DNA from 2 places in the Priestia sp. 10L35 genome. Region 1 is predicted to be linked to the other one. Evidence: a T-box and tRNA genes for the amino acid it is inferred to sense, from the RefSeq annotation. Region 1 holds a T-box; the other holds one or more tRNA genes.
What was found. A T-box is a leader RNA that pairs with one kind of tRNA and senses whether it is charged. The one in region 1 lies ahead of thrS (threonine--tRNA ligase), so its partner is inferred to be a tRNA-Thr.
Positions count from the first base shown of each region.

Region 2: it has a tRNA-Thr gene. The T-box ahead of thrS (threonine--tRNA ligase) is inferred to sense a tRNA for this amino acid. The anticodon was not compared.

Region 1 covers NZ_JBFTKA010000001.1:140,361-152,409, reverse strand. Annotated here, with positions in the region: gene thrS (threonine--tRNA ligase) at 1-1,330, opposite strand, end outside; T-box leader at 1,375-1,623, opposite strand; gene ytxC (sporulation protein YtxC) at 1,684-2,544, opposite strand; gene dnaI (primosomal protein DnaI) at 2,641-3,573, opposite strand; gene AC1DEF_RS00735 (replication initiation and membrane attachment family protein) at 3,606-5,033, opposite strand; gene nrdR (transcriptional regulator NrdR) at 5,105-5,566, opposite strand; gene AC1DEF_RS00725 (cytosolic protein) at 5,810-6,196, opposite strand; gene speD (adenosylmethionine decarboxylase) at 6,290-6,670, opposite strand; gene AC1DEF_RS00715 (glyceraldehyde-3-phosphate dehydrogenase) at 7,093-8,124, opposite strand; gene coaE (dephospho-CoA kinase) at 8,343-8,939, opposite strand; gene ytaF (sporulation membrane protein YtaF) at 8,963-9,592, opposite strand; gene mutM (DNA-formamidopyrimidine glycosylase) at 9,653-10,486, opposite strand; gene polA (DNA polymerase I) at 10,508-12,049, opposite strand, start outside.
Region 2 covers NZ_JBFTKA010000001.1:959,853-971,901, reverse strand. Annotated here, with positions in the region: gene AC1DEF_RS04960 (M24 family metallopeptidase) at 1-215, opposite strand, end outside; gene AC1DEF_RS04955 (hypothetical protein) at 291-965, opposite strand; gene AC1DEF_RS04950 (LCP family protein) at 1,278-2,234, shown strand; gene AC1DEF_RS04945 (cupin) at 2,448-2,813, shown strand; gene AC1DEF_RS04940 (NAD(P)H-dependent oxidoreductase) at 2,841-3,359, opposite strand; gene AC1DEF_RS04935 (YwaF family protein) at 3,500-4,246, opposite strand; gene AC1DEF_RS04930 (ABC transporter permease/substrate-binding protein) at 4,578-6,101, opposite strand; gene AC1DEF_RS04925 (ABC transporter ATP-binding protein) at 6,101-7,051, opposite strand; tRNA gene AC1DEF_RS04920 (tRNA-Thr) at 7,317-7,389, opposite strand; gene AC1DEF_RS04915 (aromatic ring-hydroxylating oxygenase subunit alpha) at 7,600-8,652, shown strand; gene AC1DEF_RS04910 (DHA2 family efflux MFS transporter permease subunit) at 8,687-10,210, opposite strand; gene AC1DEF_RS04905 (TetR/AcrR family transcriptional regulator) at 10,476-11,378, shown strand; gene AC1DEF_RS04900 (hypothetical protein) at 11,457-11,591, opposite strand; gene AC1DEF_RS04895 (carbohydrate ABC transporter permease) at 11,719-12,049, opposite strand, start outside.

The DNA of each region.
Region 1 (12,049 bases):
ATTTTTCTGTATCTGCAGGGTCACGGTAAGATAGACGGAATGAATAATTTTCAAATCCAAAATCTTTATAAACCGCTTCAACTAAGCGAACTACACGAATAAATTCTTCTTTGATTTGGTCGGGACGTACAAAGATATGCGCATCATTTAGCGTCATGCCTCGAACACGCTGAAGTCCTGATAATGCTCCTGACATTTCGTAGCGGTGCATCGTTCCAAGCTCAGCAATACGGATTGGAAGCTCACGATAGCTGTGAATACCTTGTTTGTAAACCATCATGTGATGAGGACAGTTCATCGGACGAAGAACCAGGTCTTCGTTATCCATTTCCATTGCAGGGAACATGTCATCTTGGTAGTGCTCCCAGTGACCAGACGTTTTGTAAAGTTCTACACTTCCGAGCACTGGAGTGTAAACGTGCTGATAACCAAGGCTTACTTCTTTATCTACGATATAACGCTCGATAATACGGCGGATCGTCGCACCTTTTGGAAGCCATAAAGGCAGACCTTGTCCTACTTTTTGAGAATTTGTAAATAAGTTTAGCTCTTTACCAAGTTTACGGTGATCACGTTCTTTTGCTTCTTCAAGAAGACGAAGATGCTCGTCTAAATCTGCTTTTGTAAAGAATGCTGTACCGTAAATACGCTGCAGCATTTGATTATCGCTGTCTCCGCGCCAATAAGCACCCGCCACGCTTAATAGTTTAAATTCTTTAATTTTGCCTGTTGACGGCACGTGCACGCCTCGGCAAAGGTCAAAGAATTCGCCTTGTTGGTAAATCGTAACCTTTTCACCTGCTGGAATCGCATCGATCAATTCAAGCTTCAGTTCATCGCCAACTTCTTTAAAAAGTTGAATGGCTTCTTCACGAGAAACTTCTTTTCGTTCAATTTCAATATTTGAATTAACGATTTTTTTCATTTCTTTTTCAATTTTACCTAAATCTTCAGGAGTAATTGATTCTTCCATATCGATGTCATAGTAAAAACCGTTTTCGATAACCGGCCCTACACCTAGCTGTACTTTTGTATCTTTGTATAAACGTTTGATTGCTTGAGCCATTAAATGCGCTGTACTGTGACGCATAATTTCAAGCGCTTCAGGAGCATCTTGTGTAATGATTTCAAGACTGCCATCTTCTTCGATTGGCGTACGTAAATCCAGCAGCTCGCCGTTTACTTTGCCTGCTAATGCTTTTTTCTTTAATCCCGGGCTAATAGAAGCCGCAATATCTTCTGTTGATGATCCTTTTGGATACTCTTTAACAGCTCCATCAGGGAATGTCATTTTGATTACTTCTGACACAACTTTCCACTCCTTTAACATAACTGAATAAACTTTTTGTAAAAACAAAAAACTCGTCCCCTATCAAAAGGGACGAGTTGTGTATACACGCGGTACCACCCTTGTTTCCTCTTCGTATTCTGGATAACCCAAAGAACCCGAAGCGGCTCGAGGTTTTATAACGGAAATTCCGTCAGTAATTACTAGAGGCTCTGCTCGTTTACTACTGAAGTTTAGAGGTGGTAAGAATATATTCCGTGTTAGGAGATTTTCAGCCTGGATCTCCCTCTCTACAAACCGTAAATATACACTCATGTCCTCATCATAACTTGTAACATATAGCTGTTTTTCAATATGCATTTATTATATTCATTTTCAAAATAGAAATCAACCTTTCACGTTATATTTTGCTTTTGATCAAACGGAAATTCATTTTTCTCGTATAACATAACTTTTTCTTGGAAGATATTTTGAATGGTATAAACAAAATCATGATCATGCTGGTCGCTATACAGATGAATAGCAGCTGGAGATAAACTTAGCAAAGGCGCGATAATAGTTGAGTCTATGTATAATGATTCTTGTTCAGATAAAAAGGCCTCTGCTAGAGCTGCACATTCACGTTCAGGAACATATCTACTGTTGTGGTCGTACAGTACAAACTTGTTTTTGTTCAAGTGCATTACATACACGTTACCTGTAGATGACTGTCTTTCATTAGCTGCTTGACGCAGCTGATGAATAAGAATTTGATAGTCTTGTTCAAGCTTATATTCATCAATCGCCAGCTCGGCATAATAGCGCAGCCGCTCTTGATATTCTTTTAAACGGAATTGGAGAAAAGACTCAAAGGTGAATGTTACATTATGAATGAAGAAGTCTTGAAGAGCCTGGCGGATAAGTAATTCTCTTGGAAGAGAAAATGTTTTTTGCGGAATTTCGCCTCTCTCTCCTTCCATAATCCCCCCCATAATTTGAAGCAGCAAATCTTGCTCTTCCTCTTCTGAATAGAAAAATTGTTCTTTTAATATGTTTACCATCATCTTTTTTTCTTTCTTTTTTAAAATTACGTGGGTTAATACCGGTATCACCATGTCTTGTAAAATGGCCTCTCTATTGTATGTCTCATCAATGACTAAAAGCTGATTATTCACCAGCTTCAAGCACTGTGAACCATATGATAAAGCGCTTCGCTTCGCGCATAAAGACTCATATACAACGACTGCGTCTTCTACATATTTAAAGAATATTTTCATTCCTCATAGCCCCCCTTTGGACACGCTTTATTAATGTATATGGGGCAACATGCAAAAAAATGAGCAAGTCGTTACAAGAAATGTAAAACGACCTGCTCATCTATTTCGTTTATTCTCTCCATTCATTTCAACAGGAATGGCTAGAGACTTAATTCGTTCCATGACACGAGCGGCTTTGAGCTCTTCCTGCTCGCCTCTTTGGGTATAAGTCAAATGATGTTGTAGCTCTTTAAAATTTAAATTCGAGCTGAAAAATGTCGGCAAATTTTCGAGCATACGGAATTGTAAAATGGTTCCGAGCACATCGTCTCGCATCCAGCTCGTTACGGATTCTGCTCCGAGATCATCAAGCATAAGAACCGGTACTTTTTTGACATACTCTATTTTCTCATTGAAACTTTGATCTTGAAACGAACCTTTTAACTCACGCAAAAACTCAGGGACATACAGAATGGTAGATTTCACTTTCTTTTCGGCTAACGCATTGGCAATTGCTCCAAGAAAATACGTTTTCCCCACACCAAACGAACCATGTAAATATAAAGCTTTCATTTTCTTATTCGGCTCATATTCTCGCACAAAATCTCTTACTAGTTTAATGGCTTCAAATCTTCCCTGCTCAATTTCAATATCAGACATTGTTGCCTGTAAAATTTCTTTAGGCACGTACATACACTGAATAAAAGATTCTTGTTCTTTTCGCTCATCTTCTTGTACTTTTCTAGGACAGCGTTCATACTGTAAATCAATATTACGGCCTTTTACAACCAGCTGAGGGTGGTATCCTTTCACCATGTTGACACAGCTTTGCAGAGAAGGACACTTGTCACAGCATTTGCTTTGATCGATAAATTCATGCATCTTCATCAGACCTCGGTCAACCATTTGCTCATCTAACTCATGGCGATGCTCTTGCAAAAATGTTTTAACTTCGGGATTAGACAGGATACTGTTTCTTAATGCTTCTAAGCGTGCTTTAAAATCCTTTTTGTTCACTAACTGATTTAGTGAATCATTGATAGGCTTCATCTTTTTCACCTCATCTCTATCATACCTGCTTTTTATTCTTTATGCTTTTGTTTTAGCTCTTGATCTAACTGCTTGAGCTCTTCTTGTAGCTTTCGTTTTTCTTCTTCAAATCCGTCCACTTCTTTTGAAGGCTGCTTTTTCTCTTCTTTTTCTTCATCGCTCAGCCACTCTGGCACCATTTCTTTACGCACAATTTTTCGTCCAGCTGTTTTTTTATTTTGCTTTGCTTCGGTCCAATTCTGATATTCTTTCTGTTCATTTTTAGCTAAATTCATGGCATCTTGAACAGTTTGTACCTTTTTGCGCGCCCAGTGTCCAGCAATTTTCTCTACATAGCTCTTAGATAATTTCATATCGGATCTTAGCATCACGTAGTAAATTAGAACATTTACTACCCCTGGTGAAAGCTTTTGGTTAAACATCACTTCTTCGATCATTTGCAAGTCTGCTTTTGAAGGCTCTGCTCCCCCGGAAAACTCGATCAAAAGCTGTCGAGGAGAAGTCACTTCAAGCTGTTGAATGAGCTGCTCTTCCTTTGTCTGCGGCTGCTTTTCCTGCATGGTACGAAGCATAGGCGGCTGAATTTGTTCGCTTAGATTTGGAAGTGCTTCTCCATTTTCAAATTGGTAAAAGGACTGTGCTGCTTTTCTAAGCAATTCAATATCAACTTGATCGTTCTCATTTAGCGAATCGAGCACCACATTTTTCATTTGAAGAGGATCGATACCGTATAAAAAGGCTAGCTTTTCAATCGCTTGTTTTACTTTAGATGTAATAGACCTTTTCGAAATCATTGAATCTGTTAGACCTGCTAAAAATAAATCAAAATCAAAGGAATCCGGGCTCATCTCAATAGAAGCGCGTTTGGAGGAATCCACAAAGTCCGTTTGAGCATCAGGAGAAAATACATCCTTGCTTTCAGACTGAAAACTTGGAGCCAGCTCTGTTGCTTTAACTGATTTAAATACATCGTTAAATGAATGCGTCACATCTTTGAACGATTGCTCATCGACGAGTGAATCAGAAAAATAATTTTTTACTTTTTGAAAGATAGATTTTCCGAGTCGGTTATATAAATATACATTTAACACGCCATCGTTAAAAAACTGATGGGGCGTCAGAGGAGGAATGAGCTCATAAATGAACACACGAACATCATCTTCTTCCTTAATATATGTTTTTAACAAACCAATGCCTTCTAATTTTAACCGCTCATGGTAAATAGCTTTCAAATTAATTTGCATCATTGACATTAGATGATGATGCGTAGACTCTTTCCCCCATAAACGATCTTGTTCCAGCTCGCTCCATAACGTCATATACAGACCAAAGCACGTTGTACCCACCAACGGCTGATAGAGCATGGTTAAAATCTTTCGGTCGTATTCCTGCAGTATGCCGTTCGAACGAACAACATAACGATCGACCGGTATCATTTCTTTCCAATGTTGTTCTTTCATGTCGTTCCCTACCTACTTTTAAAGTAATAGAAATGACAAAAAAGAGCCTAAAGAATACTTCAATAGCTCTTTTACAGTCGTTCCTTCTTAATTAAATCTTTTAATTCATCAATAAATACATTGATGTCTTTAAATTGTCGGTATACAGAAGCAAATCGAACATAAGAGACTTCATCGATAGCAGCTAATCGCTCCATCACCATTTCTCCTACAACATCTGACTGCACCTCTGATGTACCCTGACTGCGCAGCTCTGTTTCAATATCGTGTACCGTATCTTCTAATTGTTTTAAGCTTACTTGGCGTTTTTCACACGCCTTAATTAACCCTCGAAGGATTTTGTCTTTGCTGAACTCTTCTCTCGCTCCATCTTTTTTTACAACAATTAACGGAAGTTCTTCTACTTTCTCAAAAGTTGTAAAACGATAGTGACACTCTTCGCATTCACGTCTTCTACGAATAGAGCGGCCTTCTTCTACAGGGCGCGAGTCCAGCACTCTCGTTCCATTGTAATGACAGGATGGGCACTTCATATTCTCAGCTCCAATAATAAACCTTGTTTTTCTTTTTATTTTCTCTTATATAAGTTAATTTCCATCTATGTTAGCCGGCTATTCGCCATTTATTATGATTTTTATCATCATTTCCTTTAACAAACACGATGCTGTATTAAAGGATTTGCTTTATTCCATCTTATAGAAAACAAGGCTTGAATACAAGTAAAGGAAAAGGAATTTCCCCATTTTATTTCCTGAAATTCAAAAATGATAAGGAACTTACGAAGAAAGAGGAATGAGTTTTTGATCAAAGCTCTTATAAAGCGTACGTACAAGTTCTTTACTAAAACCAAAATCAACCGGCACCACTTTTGATTCTGTTGTAGCAGAAAAATCGATAGCGGTTTCAAGAGGACGTACGTTAATAATGGTAATCACAACAAAAGCTTTTCTTCCTTTTACAACGTTTAAGCTAATCTCTCCTCGCTCTTCATATGCAGCAAGTATCTCTATCCCTTGCATGTGCTTCAACATTTCATGAACTTGCTTAAATGCATTCCCGGCTGTTGTTTTGTAATAATGCGTTTTTAGAGTTGGATCTGAATGGTGATCGTTTGTTTCTACATGATTAGAAAATAAAGATTTAACTGCTTGTACTACCCCCATGTTGTTATCCCCTTTGTTTTTGCGTATTAAAAATTTATATACTAAAAAGAGGTGTGTAATACACCTCTTAACTTACGTAATCAATCGACACTATTAAAGTGCATTCGCTTTAGTTTGTTTTACCTGAACAGGACCCATTCCACGTGGTAATTCAATTGTTTCACGTGTCTGTGCACTTAGAGCATCTGCAATATAATCTGCTGCGATTGTAGGATCTAAATGACCACAAGTATAAACATCGATACTTGCATAACCATGCTCTGGGAAGCTGTGAATCGTTAAATGTGATTCTGAAATAATAACAACGCCACTTACACCTTGAGGTGCAAATTTATGGAACGCTACTTCGCGAACTTCCGCACCAGATTTTAAAGCTGCATCAACAAACGTTTTTTCAATATAATCAATATCATTTAACTTATCGAAATCGCATCCCCATAATTCTGAGATGACATGACGACCCATTGTTTCCATAATGATATTTCCCCCTTTAACAATTTTTAATCGTTAAACATGAAGTTCTTTCGCCATATAGCATGTTAACTACCACGGGGGAAAGTTAGTCCAAAGAGGTCCTAACCCTTTAAGTAGCCACATCACCGAAAGGTACACAAGAAGTTCACGAAACATAGTATACTTTGTTTACATTTATTTTGCAATACGTGTTTTGATTTTATTAAAGATTGTTCTTGCAGATAGAACTATACAAATTACCCCTGTATTCTCGTGAGACAGTGTGTAAAAGCTGCTAAACGATTATTAATTTTTTATTAAAATTGAGGAAAATAAACACCCCTTTGCATGCTTATCTTATTGCTTTTCCCTATTCTTTTGGATAAAAACAAAAAAAACAGGGCGACAGCTCCCTGTTTTTTTAAAAGCAATCAATAGCTTTCTTAGCTTACTCTTATTTTTGATCCATTACGCATTTCTGCAGCAATATATCTTACCAAATCGACTACGCGCTGAGAGTAGCCCCACTCGTTATCGTACCAAGCTAACACTTTAATTTTATGATCTTCCATTACGATTGTGGATAGTCCATCTACAATAGCTGAATGAGGATTTGTATTAAAGTCAATTGATACGAGTGGTTCCATTGTTAAATTTAAAATATTCTTTAATGGTCCTTCAGCAGCTTTAATAAACGCTAAATTAACATCTTCCATCGTCACAGGTTTCCTTACATCCACAACTAAATCGACAAGCGATACGTTCGGCGTTGGCACACGAAGCGCCATCCCATGAAGTTTTCCTTTTAAATGAGGAAGAACTAATGAAAGTGCCTTGGCTGCTCCAGTGGTTGTAGGAATAATTGATTGAGCACACGCACGGGCTCTTCGCAAATCTTTATGCGGATTATCGATATTCTTTTGATCATTTGTATATGCATGAACGGTCGTCATTAAACCGTTTTCAATTGTGAACGCTTCGTCTAGTACCTTGACAACTGGAGCTAGACAATTTGTCGTACAAGAGGCATTGGAAATAATGTTATGCTGATTCACATCAAACTCTCGTTCGTTTACGCCCATCACAATGGTGATATCTTCTTGTTTACCCGGTGCCGTTAAGACAACTTTTTTCGCACCTGCTTCAATATGTAACTGCGCTTTTTCTCTTGAATTAAATTTTCCCGTTGCTTCAACAACTAGATCAATCCCAAGCTCTTTCCAAGGCAAATTCAGCGGATCACGTGAATTTAATAGCTGAATTCTTTTACCGTTAACAATTAGCGCATCATCATCACATTTGACATCTCCATTAAATGCTCCGTGTATAGAGTCATATTTGATTAAATGTGCTAACGTTTCTGCTGGATAAGATGCATTTATTGCAATAATATCCAAATTTTCCTCTATAATCGCTGTGCGAAACACCATTCTTCCTATTCTCCCAAAACCATTAATGGCAATACGTGCTTTCATGGCTATACCCCTCTCTATATGTGTTATACTATTTAACTTTTTATATTGAATAGTATAACATAAATATTTAAAAAGTGAATAATATTAATTTTTTTTAATAAATTATTTTAATTAAGTTTTACTATATGTATATAGCAAGAACAGATATTTAACACATTCTTTTTTAGAAGCCCTTAAATATTCCCAATAAAAAAAGAGTGAATGCAATCATTCACTCTTTAATCTAGCCATAGGGCTAATATACTTAAAAGCTGTTGTTTTGTTTCTTCCACAGGACCGTTGTTATTGATCACCGCATCGGCTAAGGCTACTTTTTGAATTAAAGGCAGCTGTGCATGGATACGCGCATAGGCATCCTCCGCCGAGAGGTTATTACGCGACTTTAACCTTTCTAGCTGCACAGACTCATCGACATATACAACTACTACTTTATCGACTAAATGTGTCAAATCGCTTTCAAACAGCAGCGGAATATCTAATACAACGGCTTCGTAACCTTCCTCTATATAGCTTTCCTTTTGAGAAAGCATTTCTTTTCTTACGGCAGGATGTACAATTGCATTCAACTTTTTACGTTCTTCCTCTTGATAAAACACAATTTCCCCTAAAGCCGCTCGATTGATCTCCGCGTTCTCGTGAAGAATAGAACGGCCGAACGTCTCGACAATTTGTTTGTATGCTTCTTTTCCTGGTTCTACGACTTCTTTTGCAATGTGATCAGCGTCGATTACTGGAATATTGATATCTCGTAGCATTCCGGTTACCGTGCTTTTCCCGCTTGCAATTCCGCCTGTTAATCCAATTACAATTGACATTGGCCTCTCCTTTATCTCTTTATTTAAAATCTAAAAATACCTAAAATAATGAGCAGAACTCCTGGTACAAATGAGAACATTTTCATCCATGATAAACGTGAAAAAACCTTGCCAAATTGTATGCCCGCACTTAAAAAAAGAGAACTCATAAGAGCTACAGCAATTGCTAGAGCATACGGCGAATAACCTAATAAAGCCGCTCCAAACCCCGCTCCAAATGCATCAAGAGATAATGCAATTCCAAGTATAAATGCTTCAATACCATTGATGGAACCTGAATTATCTAAATCTGCTGCAATTGGCTTTTTTAATACGTTAATGACTAGGCCAATTGACTTAATTTCAATTTTTACTAATGTTTTTTCTTCTTTTACTCGAGGTGAATCTGCCGGACAAAAAAACTGGTATAAAATCCACATCCCAAGCAGAACAAGAATACCTCCGCCTACTTTATTTAGTACATCCACTGAAAATAGATGCGTAAGTACTTTTCCTAAAAACATAGAAAACATTAAAGAAAATGCTGAGCAACATGAAATAATAAAAATGGATTTCAGCGGGATTTTTACCTTTCGAAGTCCGTATGTCAGGCCAACACTAAAGCTGTCAAGACTTACGGCAAAAGCAAGAATAAGTAAAGAAAATGTTATCATGATGAGAGGACTCCTTTCCTTTCTGTCTATACGTAGTATATGAAAGGAGCCCATCCATTGTTATTTTTTAGCCGGCTGACAATTTGGGCAGATATGTGTTCCTCTACCGCCTACAACAAATTTTTCAATTGGGGTACCGCACATTTTACAGGATTCGCCTTTTCTTCCGTACACATAAAGCTGCTGCTGAAACATGCCTATTTGTCCCTGTGTGTTTACATACGTGCGAATGGTGCTGCCTCCTTGTTTCACAGCTTCTTGAAGAGTCGCTACAATTTCTTCGTACAATTTTTCATACTCTTCGTCTGTTAATTGGCTGGCCACTCGTTCAGGATGAATCCCTGCGCGAAACAGTGCTTCATCTACATAAATATTTCCAAGCCCAACCACGACATTTTGATCGAGTAAAACCGGCTTGATTTTTCGAGAGGTTTTGCCGATTCTCATTTTTAATTGACTAGGATTAAATGTTTCGTCAAACGGTTCAGGTCCAAGGCCAATAAGAGGAGGAAACAGATCTTCCTCTCCCTTTTTAAATAAGTGCATAGTACCAAACTTCCTTACATCCCGGTATCGCAATTCCGTTCCATCCGTGAAGTGAAAAAAGACGTGTACATGCTTATCTGGTTCTTCTGCATTCTCATGGAGAGCATATTTCCCTTCCATACGCAAATGAGAAACCATCGTATAATCATCGAGCACAATTTTCAAAAATTTACCTCTGCGTTCAACATCTCGAATGGTTTGTCCAACAAGCGCATCACAAAACTGTTCAACTTGTTCAGGACGTTTGATAATATTAGGCCATTTAACTGTTACACGCTCAATGGTCTTTCCACTGGCTAATTCAATTAACGTACGTCTGACGGTTTCAACTTCTGGTAATTCTGGCACGTTTGTCACATCCTTTTTCCACTACTTTGCTTCGTACCAAGTCTTTCCGTAAGAATAATCTACTTTCAACGGAACTTCTAACTCTAAAGCGTTCTCCATTACTTCTGGTACGATTTTCTCTAAAATTTTAATTTCTTCTTCTGGGGCTTCAAAAATCAGCTCATCGTGTACTTGAAGCAGCAGCTTAGCCTGAAGATTTTCATCTTTTAAGCGCTTATCCATTTCAATCATTGCTTTTTTAATAATATCAGCTGCCGTCCCTTGGATAGGCGTATTCATAGCCGTACGCTCAGCGAAGCTGCGGAGGTTAAAATTTCGGCTCGTGATTTCAGGCAAGTAACGTCGGCGGTGCAAGAGCGTTGTTACATATCCCTTTTCTTTTGCATCGCGTACAATCGTATCCATATACTCCTGTACACCAGGGAAGCTTTTTAAATAGCGTTCAATAAAAGTAGCCGCTGCTTTTCTTGTAATTCCTAAACTTTGCGATAAACCGTAATCACTGATGCCATAGACGATTCCAAAGTTAACTGCTTTAGCCTGGCGGCGCATATTGGACGTTACTTCTTCTCTTTCGACGTGGAACACATCCATCGCTGTTTTCGTATGAATATCTAAGTCATGCTTAAACGCATCAATTAGCTTTTCATCATCTGCAATATGAGCCAGTACGCGCAGCTCAATTTGTGAATAATCCGCTGCAAATATCAACCAATCAGGCTGTGAAGGCACAAACGCACCTCTTATTTTTTTACCTTCTTCAAGACGAATCGGGATGTTTTGCAAGTTAGGATCTACTGAGCTTAATCTTCCCGTTTGAGTTAATGTTTGATTAAAGCGGGTATGAACTTTTCCATCGCTTTCATGAATAACCTTTTTTAATCCTTCAATATACGTAGACTGTAATTTTCCTAGCTGACGGTATTGTAAAATCTCTGGGATAATATCATGGGTACTAGCTAATTGCTCTAATACATCAGCTGATGTGGAATAGCCTGTTTTTGTTTTCTTTATGACTGGAAGCTGCATTTTTTCAAAAAGAACAACTCCTAGCTGCTTTGGCGAATTAATATTGAATTCTTGTCCAGCGTATTCGTAGATTTTCGCTTCAATTTTTTCAAGCTGCTCTCGAAGATCTTCGCCCATTTCATCCAAACGCGCGCGGTCAATTTTCACCCCTTGATATTCCATATCAGCAAGGACAATGGCAAGAGGCATTTCAAGCTTCTCAAACAGCTCAAACTGTTCATTTTCCACCAATTCTTTTTCTAACACTTCTTTTAAATAAGCTACGGCGGCTGCTTTTCTTACAACATGATCAGCTAGCTGATCAGCTTCTGCAATGCTTCGCTTAGCTCCTTTTCCATACACAGCTTCATCTGATTGCACTTGATGGTATCCTTTTAATTTTGCAATTGTCGCTAGGTCATCATTTGCCTCAGCAGGATTCAAGATGTAAGAAGCAATCATTACATCATGTTCAATTCCTTTAATTTCATGCCCCGCCCATTTTAACGATACAATCGTACGTTTCCCATTAAACACCGTCTTTTTTACACGTCC
Region 2 (12,049 bases), 820 kb from region 1:
AACTTCCAGCCCGCTTCTTTTGCTTGTCCCACTTCCATTGATGGGCAAACAAGCATCGGCTCCGCTTCGTTAAACACAAATAAGCCAAGCAAACGCTCATGCGGATCCGTGTGAAATCCAGTTAAATAAAATACGTTTTCGGTTGACGAAATAAAGGCTGCTTCTACATTCTTTTCTTTTAGCCACGATACGACTTTTTGTAAACGTGCTTCCATTAAAAAAACCCCTTTCATTGTACAATATTACTATTATAACATAGTTATTTAGCAATATTGTACAATGAATAGAGGTTAAGACAAAGCCGCGTGAAGAGTAGTAAGCTGCTCTTTAATCGCTTTTCGCTGAATACTTACTTTCATCAGCCAGCCATTTTCTCCGTATCTATAAATAAATTCGTACGTACCTTTAGGAAAATATTCTTTCACCAGCATGTCCCGGTTTTCAACAAATCCCGGATCGCCAATAAAATAGGTACCTTCTTCAAGCGGAAGCTCATGAACTTTTTTTTCTAGCTGCTTCTCTTCGTCTTCGTCATCATCTATCACTATGTGCAGACCGCCTTCATCACGCACAACATCAAATTCACCGTTTTGTTCAAGCTCAAGCACTGGCACCACTTGTCCATTTACCGTTAGCAGCTGCTTCGTTCCTTCAAGGACCTGGGACCAGTGATCATCGTATAAAGTAGAAGAATAAAAAATATATCCCTGAGATTTATATAATAAAAGCAGCTGTTCAAAATGATTTTTCACTTGTTCTTTATCAAACAGAATAACAAAATGCTTTCGATAGAAAAAACTTGTAAAAGGCAGAATAGACGATTGATTAAGCTCTTTAATTATTTCAGCACTATCTTTACCTGAAATAATAGCTCCGGTCAATTCCCCCGCGCCATAAGGTTTCCAATGACTTAACGTCGCTTCTGGAATCAGCACAAGGTTCGAAGATGACACATATATACTCATTCGCTTCACTCCTTTTTTCTACATTTAGACCTATATTTGATTCTCCCCAAATAGAGACTTTCCTCTTATTCCATTCTTAAAAGACAGAACTTTTCCCCTAACTATGATAGATTATAACAAAGATCCTTGAAAAAAATAACCTTTATTTCCTCTTTCTTCTATTTGTACACTTCTCTTATTTTAGCTGTCTTCGCAGATTTACTAGTGAACGTACTTGCTAATCTAATTCCTTAGTGTTAATTTTATTATGTCGTTTTATAATTTTTTGCATAATTGGTTTCAAACAAAAAAGTATTAATATTTTTGAATGCGATGGTGAGACATTTGGAAGAACGTACAGAACGTAAACAACATAAAAGAAAAAAGCAAAGAAAAAAGAAACGCTTTAGAAAGCTACTTCTTTTCTTTCTCATTCTTGTAATCGCCGCTGGTGCGTATGTGTATTATCAATACCAACAAGGGTTAGCAGAAGCAGACGGAGCTTTTGGGAAAGATGGACAATTTGATTTTAATGGTGCAAGTGCCAATTTAGATAGCATGAATGTGCTGCTTCTTGGAATTGACTCTCGAGGTGAAGAACATTCGCGTGCCGATACAATCATGATTGCTCATTATGACAAAGACAGCAATCAGCCTAAAATTATTTCTTTGATGCGTGATTCATATGTGGATATTCCTGGACATGGCAAAAACAAATTAAATTCAGCCTATGCATTTGGCGGGCCCGAATTAATGCGTAAGACAATTAAAGAAAATTTCGGCGTAGATGTAAACTATTATGCCGTTGTTGATTTTAAAGGTTTTTCTAAAGTTGCCGATACAATTGCCCCTGAGGGAATTACGGTTACCGTGCCGCACGAAATGTCATCAGGAATTGGCATGACGCTAAAACCTGGAAAACAAACTCTTCACGGAGATAAATTACTAGGATACGTGCGATTCCGACATGATAGCCAAAGTGATTTCGGGCGCGTGAAGCGTCAACAAGAAGTGATCGGTAAATTAATGGATGAAGCTCTTCAAGTAAAGACGCTGGCAAAAGCTCCTAAGCTATGGGGCGTCATTGATCCATATGTGGATACAAATATTCCTCCAAAAACATTTATCGTGATAGGAAAAGATTTCTTAGTTGGGAATCAGCCAGATTTAAAATCTCTTCGTTTACCGGTCGAAGGTTCCTATTCAAATGAACGAGTATCCGGTATTGGTGCTGTTTTAAGCATCGACCTTGAAGAAAACAAACAAGCGTTACAGTCATTTTTAAATTAGGAAAAGGTGTCCATTAGCGGACACCTTTTTTTATACTATTCAAAAAAACTTCTGTTTTTCCTCCCTATCTCTCAAAAAAATTTGAGTTTCGACAAAAATGAAGCCATTTTCCAGAAAACAGCTATTTCTTTGAAGTTCTATTTTTTCTACTACATGCGTATATGAAAGGAGAAGGACTTCTTTTTTATATTTTTGATTCAAGGAGATGAACGTATGAAATTATATGGTTTTCAATCTAAAGAAGAGCGTTCCTTTCTTCATTCTACCTATAAAGTAAATCCATTGCTTTCTCATACTGGAGATGTCAAAATTAGCTTTTTATCTTTTCAAGAAAATGATTATACTCCCCGTCAAGAAGCTACGATTCCACAGCTTCTATTAGTCGTTCACGGGGAAGGCTGGGTAGCTGGCGATAACGGACTGAAAATTTATATCAAACAAGGTGAATCCGCATTTTGGAGAGCGGGGGAATCATTTGAAGTCGGGAGTCTAACTGCTATGACAGGATTACTCATTGAAGGATTAGATATCGCTCCTCAAAAGCTGCTTACTTCTTTTTCACGAACAAATGTAAATTAAAAAGCCGCGTTAACGCGGCTTTTTTTATTACCTTAGTAATTGAGCGTAGCTTTCAGCACTATCTTGAATGACTTTGTCGCTCAGCTCACCGCCTGCTCCTTGAAATAAAAATGGCGTTTGGAACTTCATGCCTGTTAAATTTGCCGTAGCTTGAAACGGAAGAAGCAGATGATTCATTGGGTAACGGTTGTATCCCCCTTCTTGATAAGCTTCTGCAGGGCCTCCTGTTGAAGTAGCTACGACAAACTCTTTTCCCTGAAGTTTAGTACCTTTGCTTCCATAAGCCCATCCGTATGTTAAGACAACATCTTGCCACTCTTTTAAGAGTGCTGGTGAGCTGTACCAGTAAAATGGAAATTGAAAAACAATACGATCGAATTGAACAGCTAACTCCTGCTCTTTTTCTACATCAATTTTGAAATCGGGATAGTTTGCGTATAAATCATGAACGTACACATTCTCTTCTTTTTTTACTCGCTCTGCCCACGCTTTATTAATACGAGAAGATGTTAAGTTTGGATGTGCTAAAATAACCAGTGTTTTCATTTTGATACTCTCCTTCTGATGTCTGTGCTTGCTTTTTTCTTTTCTATTTTTTATGCTTGCCTCTCACGGCTCGTTCAGTCATTCTTTCCTTTTCCTTTAGGAAATCCGAGTTAGTTTACACTTATAAACTACCAGTATTATCATTTTGCTTCAACAAAATTGACTTTGCTTTTATCACCTTTAATTTTTTTATGTACCCAAAACGGCAGATAAAGGACAAGAAAGCTAAGAATCATGATTCCTTCAATCCATACTAAATACCAAGGATGAGGTCCAAGAACATCCAGCAAGGAAGCGTGCTCTGGCTTTTTCATCATGTATAAATAATTCCCATGGAATAAACGATTCATGACATAGATAAAACCCCCGTACAGATTAACAAATACTACGCTTACCAACAAAGAACGAAACGTCGGCTCATATCTGCAGGCAGCAATTAGCATACAGCAAGCAAGTACCACACCGCCATGCGATACATAAAACTGCACATAGCGAAACTGGGCATACGCATAGCCGCCAAGGTCCGGGGTAATCATCGCTTGAACAGAGCTGCTGATTCCTGCGAAGTACACAAAATAAAAAAGAAACCTGCTTTTGGTTATCAGCATAACAGCAGCCAGCAGCACGACTATATCACTGAGCTGAAGAGGCAAGGAAGTTTCAGCAGACCACCGATGACATCCGATTTCCCAAGCCTGGTAGGCTGTTTCTGAAGCAATTAGAATGAGTGAAAGCAAAATGAACACAAACCTCTTTTTTCCCAGATGCTTTCGACACAAAAAAATAAATGCTCCTATGATCACGATAATAGCTAAAGTTACAAGATGTTCAACTGAAAAAAGCTGAAAGGAATGTTGTACAGGATGACACGTAAAAAATGAATTCATAAAAGCGCCTTCCTTCCATCAGAAAACAAATTTGGTACCTTTAGCTTGTTCATAAGACCTCATTTTCATTAATGCTTCTCTCGCATTAAAAAGAGATTGAGACATAACGAAATCACGCCAATCTAAAGATGGACGAATGGAGTAAATAATCGAGCATGAATCACTTCTTGCACCTCAGTTGATTTCCATGCAAGACTTCTCTTTCCGCGGGAGTCTTCGCGTTGCCCTCCAATCAACTGCTAGAAACAACTAAAATAAAAAGATCCGAACGATTCATCATTCGGATCTTCTTTCAACTAACATACTGTTGTCCTAACTTTTTTCTTCGTTTTTACTCTTTAATTAATCCTTTTTTCACTAAGAATTGATGAGCAACTTCTTCAGCTGTTTTTCCTTTCGCATTTACTTGATAGTTCATTTCACGCATTTCGTCATCACTGATTTTACCGCCCAGTTGATTTAAGATTTTTTTCAGTTCAGGGTGCTCTTTTAGCGTATCTTCACGAAGCACAGGCGCTCCTTGATACGGAGGGAAGAACTGCTGATCGTCTTTTAAGACTTTCAAACCAAACTGTTTGATTTCAGGGTCCGTTGCGTAAGCATCAAGCATGTTAATATCGCCTTTTTCTACAGCGCGATAGCGAAGCTTCGGCTCCATCGTTTTAATATTCGGGAAGGTAAGACCATATTCTTTTTGAACGCCTACATAGCCGTCTTCACGATCTTTAAACTCAAGCGTAAACCCTGCTTTTACTTTATCTGTTGCATTTGCCAAATCTGAAATAGTTGTTAGATTATTTTCTTTGGCAAATTCCTTTGTTACGGTTAATGTGTACGTATTATTAAACTTCATTGGATCTAAATAGACAAGGCCGAATTTCTTTTGAAATCCTTCTTTTGCCTGCTTGTACACCTCTGTTTCATCTTTGCTGTCCGGCTGTTCCTTTAGATGCGTCACAATGGCTGTACCCGTATATTCAGGGTACAAATCAATTTCCTTGTTACGCAGAGCCTCAAATACAAATACCGTTTTCCCAAGCGACGAACGAAGATTTACTTTCATATCGGTTTGATCTTCAATTAATTCTTTGTACATATTAATTAAAATGTCTTGTTCTGCACCAATTTTCCCTCCGATAACAAGGTCTGGTTTTGTTGCGCTCATCGCTGCAAACGGAGAAACAAGAATAAGTATTAATACGATGATCATAATAAACGAGCGTTTTTTGGACCCTTTTTTAGCTGAGTGTTCAATCGTTCGCAGAATTCCATCAAAAATAAGCGCTAATAATGCTGCTGGAATGGCTCCTAATAAAATCAAACTATTATCGCTTCGGTCAATACCAAGCAAAATTAAGCTTCCGAGTCCGCCCGCTCCGATAAGAGCAACGATTGTCGCTGTGCCAATAATGAGTACCATCGCTGTGCGAATTCCGGCCATAATGACAGGAAGTGCTAGAGGAAGTTCTACTTTAATTAATCGTCTCCACGAGTTCATCCCCATGGCTTTGGATGCTTCAATTAAAGATGGGTCCACTTCTTTAATTCCGGTATATGTATTTCGTACAATAGGAAGAAGCGAATATAAAAACAGTGCAATAACCGCGGGAAAGGTTCCAATTCCGACAAGAGGAATCAGTAATCCTAATAAAGCGAGTGAAGGAATGGTTTGCAGTACGGCTGTTACGCCAATGATTGGTTCAGCAATGCGGTCATGCCTCGTTAAGTACAGTCCGAGCGGCACTGAAATTAATACGGCGATAACAAGAGCCAGTACTGAAATTTGAATGTGTTCAAGAAGAGCTTGAAACAGTGCATCTCCTCGTTGATCTAATAATGTGCTTAGTGCATTCATTACAGCGTTCCTCCTTCTTTCGTTTTATCAGAAAGAAACGCTAATAGAGTTTTGCGCGTTACAACGCCAATACGTTTGCTCCCTTTTTTCACGGCTATTGCTTCATGGTCGTAAAGGGCGTCCATTGCCTGCTGAACAGTGGCGGTTGAAGCTAACTCTTCAGTAGGTTCTACGTCTGGCTGTTCACTTTCTTTGACAAACATATCCAATGTCTCAAATAAAGCATTGCCTTGATTTCCAATAAATGTTTTTACAAATTCATTTTTAGGCTTTTGGATGAATTCCTCCGGGGTTCCAACTTGAACAATTTCCCCATCTTTCATGAGGCAGATACGATCTCCAAGCGTCATCGCTTCGCTCATATCGTGCGTAACAAACACAAATGTTTTTTTGATTTTTTCTTTTAAGCTAATAACATCTTGCTGAAGCTGTTCGCGGCTTAACGGATCGAGGGCACTAAAGGGTTCGTCCATTAAAATAACGGGGGGATCAGCTGCGAGGGCACGTGCTACACCTACACGTTGCTGCTGGCCACCTGAGAGCTCAGACGGCTTTCGGTTTCGATACTGCTTTGGGTCTAGTCCTACCAAGGTAAGCAGTTCATCAATGCGCGTTTTGATTTTGTTTTTCTTCCAATGCTTCATCTCGGGTACAATGGCTATATTTTCAGCGATGGTCATATGAGGAAAAAGAGCAATCTGCTGCAGAACATAACCAATGTTCCAGCGTAGCTCATGTATGTTGTGGTCCGATACGAGCTTATCTTTTATGTATAGTTCTCCTTCGGTAATATCATGAAGACGGTTAATCATTTTTAAAGTGGTTGTTTTCCCACACCCACTCGGACCAATTAAAACGAAAAACTCTCCTTCTTTAATTTCTAGATTAATATTTTTCACGGCGGTCGTACCGTCTGGATATTGCTTTGACACATTCTTAAACGTAATCAAATTATCGTTCACACTCCCTGTTGAAATTTAACCCCTAGTTTCGTGTACCCAATATTTAGAGACAATAAACATTCTTTTAAGAATATTTCTAAATATGATTCATAAGACACAGGGGAAAAGATACACATATTTTCTCAAAACCTCCTAATAAGGCTATCAAACTGTTAAAGTTTTCACAAGAAGGGAAAGAATAATTCGGAGAATAATTTTAAAGCCGACACAAATAAAAAAACCTTCTTTCAACAAGAAAGAAGGTTTTTTAGTATGCTAGCGACAGGGATCGAACCTGCGACCTCTTGCTTACCATGCAAGTGCTCTACCTACTGAGCTACACCAGCGTCTTGGAAAATTATATCACGTTTAAATTCATTTAGGAAGCGCTTTTTTAAATTTTTTTATTGGTATATTCTCTAATTTACGTCTTCTGAAATTCGCACTTTTTACAAAGTTCCATATTTCATGTTAGAACTCCTTACATAAATTGTGTGAATTTTCTTTTTTTATATTACCCTTAGTAAAAGAGCTTACAAAAGAAGGGAAGAAAATAGATGGAACAACAACCAACCATGACCAAATCAAAAACGGCAACTCCCTACCCAAGAGACTGCACGTTCAGCCTGGAAGATTGGACGACGCTCGCTAAGTATTGGTACCCCGTCGCACGCTGCAGTGATGTAACAGAGAAACCAACGTCCGTAAAACTGCTAGATGTAAATCTAGTTCTATACCGTACCACACACAAAGTAGTGGCGGCTCGTGATTTATGCGTTCACCGAGGCACCCCTCTTAGCATGGGCTGGGTGGAAGATGATGAAATTGTCTGTCCTTACCACGGCTTCCGCTATGCAACGGACGGTGCATGCACGTCGATTCCAGCTCACCCTGATGCCAATATTTCTCCCCGCTTGTGTATGGCCGTCTATCCAGTTATTGAACGATTTGGATTAGTGTGGACTTCCCTGACAGGAGAACAAGATAACCTGCCTTACTTCGATGCGTGGGAGGACCCTGATTTTCAGCAAATTGTTTGTCCGAGCTTTGATATCATGGGTTCGGCCGGTCGTCAAATGGAAGGCTTTTTAGACGTAGCTCATTTTGCTTGGGTTCACACGGACACATTTGGTGATCGAAACAACGCCTTTGTGCCTAAATATAAAGTAAGCGATACAGAGTATGGGCTTCATGTAGAATATACGAGCACCGTGAGCAATTATTCCAAAGAACAGCAGCATTTAAATCCACCTGATTTTAAATGGCTTCGCGTCTTTGATGTTTATCCGCCGTTTACAGCTACGCTAAAAGTATACTTCCCAGAAGGCGCAGAACTGTGGATTATGAATGCAGTCTCTCCTATTTCAGCCCGCGAAACACGTTTATTCGCACCAATCGCTCGAAACTTTGACAAAGATTCTCCCGTTGAAGGTGTGTATGACTTTAACCTTCGCGTCTTTGACGAAGACCGTGAAATGGTTGAAAACCAAAAGCCTGAAGACTTGCCTTTAGACCTGCAGATGGAAGCGCATATTATGGCTGATCAAACGTCCATCGGCTACCGGAAATTATTAAAGAAAATGGGCTTAAGCTTTAGATATACAAGCTAAAGAAATCCCCGCTGTTTCAGCGGGGATTTCTTTTTTATTTAGCAAACTGCTCGCGTCCTGCTTTTTCCTTTATCACTTCATCTTCACTTGCCGGCGTGGCGCGTTTCATAAACAATGAAAGAATTAAAGCAACCACCACTAGTACTACTGAGACGGCAAACGCATCGTTAATTCCTTGTACCATTGCCTGCATCCCAATTTGTTCTTTCATTTGAGCTGCCCCGGCTGCCGTTGCATTCGCTGCTCCTGCTCCGCTCATTGCATCTTGAGCAAGCTCTTTTGCATGCGTAGCTGTACGATTTGACATCACCGTTACTAAAAGAGCCGAACCAATAGCTCCCGATACTTGTTGAAGCGTGTTATTCATCGCAGTACCATGAGGATTAAAGCGCTGCGGCAGCTGATTTAATCCGTTTGTCATAACCGGCATCATCACCATAGACATTCCGAACATGCGAAGCGTGTAAAGCGTAATGAGCGTTGTATATGTCGTATCAAGCTCTAAGTTACTGAAGAAATACGTCGTAACGGCTGTAATCGTTAGACCCGTTACAGCCAGTGCACGCGCTCCGAATTTATCAAATAATTTTCCGGTAATCGGAGACATTACACCCATGAGTAGCGCACCCGGAAGCATTAGTAATCCTGAGTGAAGCGGAGAAATGCCTCGTACTGTTTGAACATAAATTGGCATTAGCAGCATGGCTGAGAATAATGCCATTGTAATCACCATTGAAATCGTTGATGATAAAGCAAACATTGGATATTTAAAAATGCGGAATTCAAGCATAGGTGTTTTAAGCTTGAACTGACGCGTAATAAATAAAATCAGCGCCACGGCTCCTACGATAATGGTGCCGTATACTTCCACAGAATCCCAGCCTTTATCCCCTGCTGAGCTAAATCCGTATAGAAGTCCCCCAAATCCAATTGTAGATAACACAAGCGATAGGAAATCCAAATTGATTTCCACTTTTTCTTTTTTGTCTTTTAATAGGAAGAAAGCGCCTATTAATACAATTGCCGCGATTGGCGTAACAAGGTGGAACAGCATTCTCCACTCATAGTGTTCAATTAGCCATCCTGATAAGGTAGGACCAATTGCCGGAGCAAAAATCATAACTAAACCGAAAATTCCCATCGCAGCTCCGCGTTTTTCTAACGGAAAACTTGTGAGCAATACGTTCATTAAAAGCGGCATCATGATGGCTGCGCCTGATGCTTGAATAATACGAGCGGTTAACAAGACCGAAAATACGGGCGAAGCACCCGCAAGTATTGTTCCCGCTGTAAATAAAGTCATAGCCGTTAAAAATAAGCCTCTGACAGAATAGCGCTGAATTAAAAAAGCGGTAGTTGGAATCATAATACCATTCACTAACATATAACCAGTAGAAAGCCACTGGACAGTTGACGTTGTCACATCTAAGTCTTTCATAATAGACGGAAGCGCCACATTTAATAACGTTTCATTCAACAATGAGATAAAAGCGCCAATTAACAAAATAGCAATTATGCCATAAGGGGGCTTTTCAATTTGATTTATCGATTCACTCATTATTGTACCTCCTTATACTTTAAGTTCATTTTTTTAGACACATGTTCTACATAGAGTATATTATACTGTGAGTTCAATTTATGCAAGTGAAAAATCTTGCGTTCATGTTCTTTATTTTATCGACTTTTTCAGTCCTATAATCCTTTTATATCAATGCATTGTCGTGATATCGTCTATTTTTTTGAAAAGAACATTTGTGTAAACGCTTTAAATCATGTATCATAAAGTTGGACCATGAGTCTAATTTTATATTTAGGTGATAATAATGAATAACCGAAAACAGCAAGTTGTAAAAAATGCACACCATCTCTTCGTTGAAAAAGGATTTCAAGCTACATCTATTCAAGACATCATTGATTATAGCGGCATTTCAAAAGGAACATTCTACAACTATTTTTCTTCAAAAAATGAATTATTAATCGCTGTTTTTACCTGGCTTCATACAACAATTGAACAAGAGCGAAATCAGCTGCTGGTTGGTAAAAGCCTGACCGATGTAGATGTATTTGTTAAACAGATTGATGCACAGATGAAAAACCATCATAAACATAAATTTTTCACATTACTTGAAGAAGTATTTGTTTCCAATGATCCTGATTTAAAAGCATACATAAAAAAAACCCAGTTTGTTGAAGTAAACTGGGTTTACAAGCGGTTCATTGATTTATTTGGACAAGAAAAGAAACCGTACCTGCTAGATTGTGCAATTATGTTTCTTGGCATGCTTCATCGCAACTTTCACTATAATTTTATGGTTAACGGCACAAATACTGACCCCCATGAGATCATAAGCTACAGTGTCAAGCGCCTGCTTCCTCTTGTAGACGAAGTAGCAAATTCAGGAGACATTTTGCTCGATCCGCAAACGATTAAAGAATGGCTTCCATCTTGCCCAAATACTAAAAATCAAATAGAACAGGACATTTCTGCAGCACTTATCGATTTAAAAAAACAGGTTCACAAACAATTTACTGATGAATTCGAACGTCAAAAATGCACAGAGCTTATTAGTTTTATTGAAGAAGAGCTGTTTAAACAGTCAAATCCCCGGAAGTTTGTTGTAGATAGTGCCCTTCAATCGTTAAAGCAGCTGTCTGTTAACAACGGTAAAACGACCCTAGAGGAACTGCAAACGATGATTGATCAGTATGTGAGTGAACGTCATTAAAAAGAGGTTAAAACATAACTAAATCCATACAATTTACAGACGAATAAATTGAATAAAGGAGTTAGTATAAGTTACTTGTTACACCGCTGTTGATTTCCGTACAAGACTTCGCTTTCCGCGGGCGGCCGGTGAGCCTCCTCGTCGCGTACACTCCTGAGGGCTCTCACCTGTGCCGCTTTTCCCGCAGGAGTCTTCGCCTTGCCTTTTCATCAACCGCTAAAAGCGACTAAACTTATGAAATTCACGTTCATCATAATACCAAAAAAACGAACGATTAATATTTTTAAATTAATCGTTCGTTTATAATTCTAACTAAAATATTTTTATCCCAGCCTCTTTTTTATTTTCCTCCAGTAAACGAGATTCCTTTAATAAAATATTTATTAAAAAACGCATAAATGAGTAAAATGGGAAGTGTAAAAACCATGGAAGCTGCCATAATATAGTTCCAATAACTGATGTACTGACCTTTAAATGTGTTGAGCCCTAAAGTTAATGTAAACATATTTTCATCAGACATCACAATTAAAGGCTTCATAAAATCATTCCAAAATCCCATAAATACAAAAATCGTTTGTGCTGCTAGGGCAGGTTTTGCAAGTGGAAGGACTATTTTAAAGAATGTTCCAAACTTTGATAACCCATCCAACTCCGCTGCTTCTTCAAGCTCT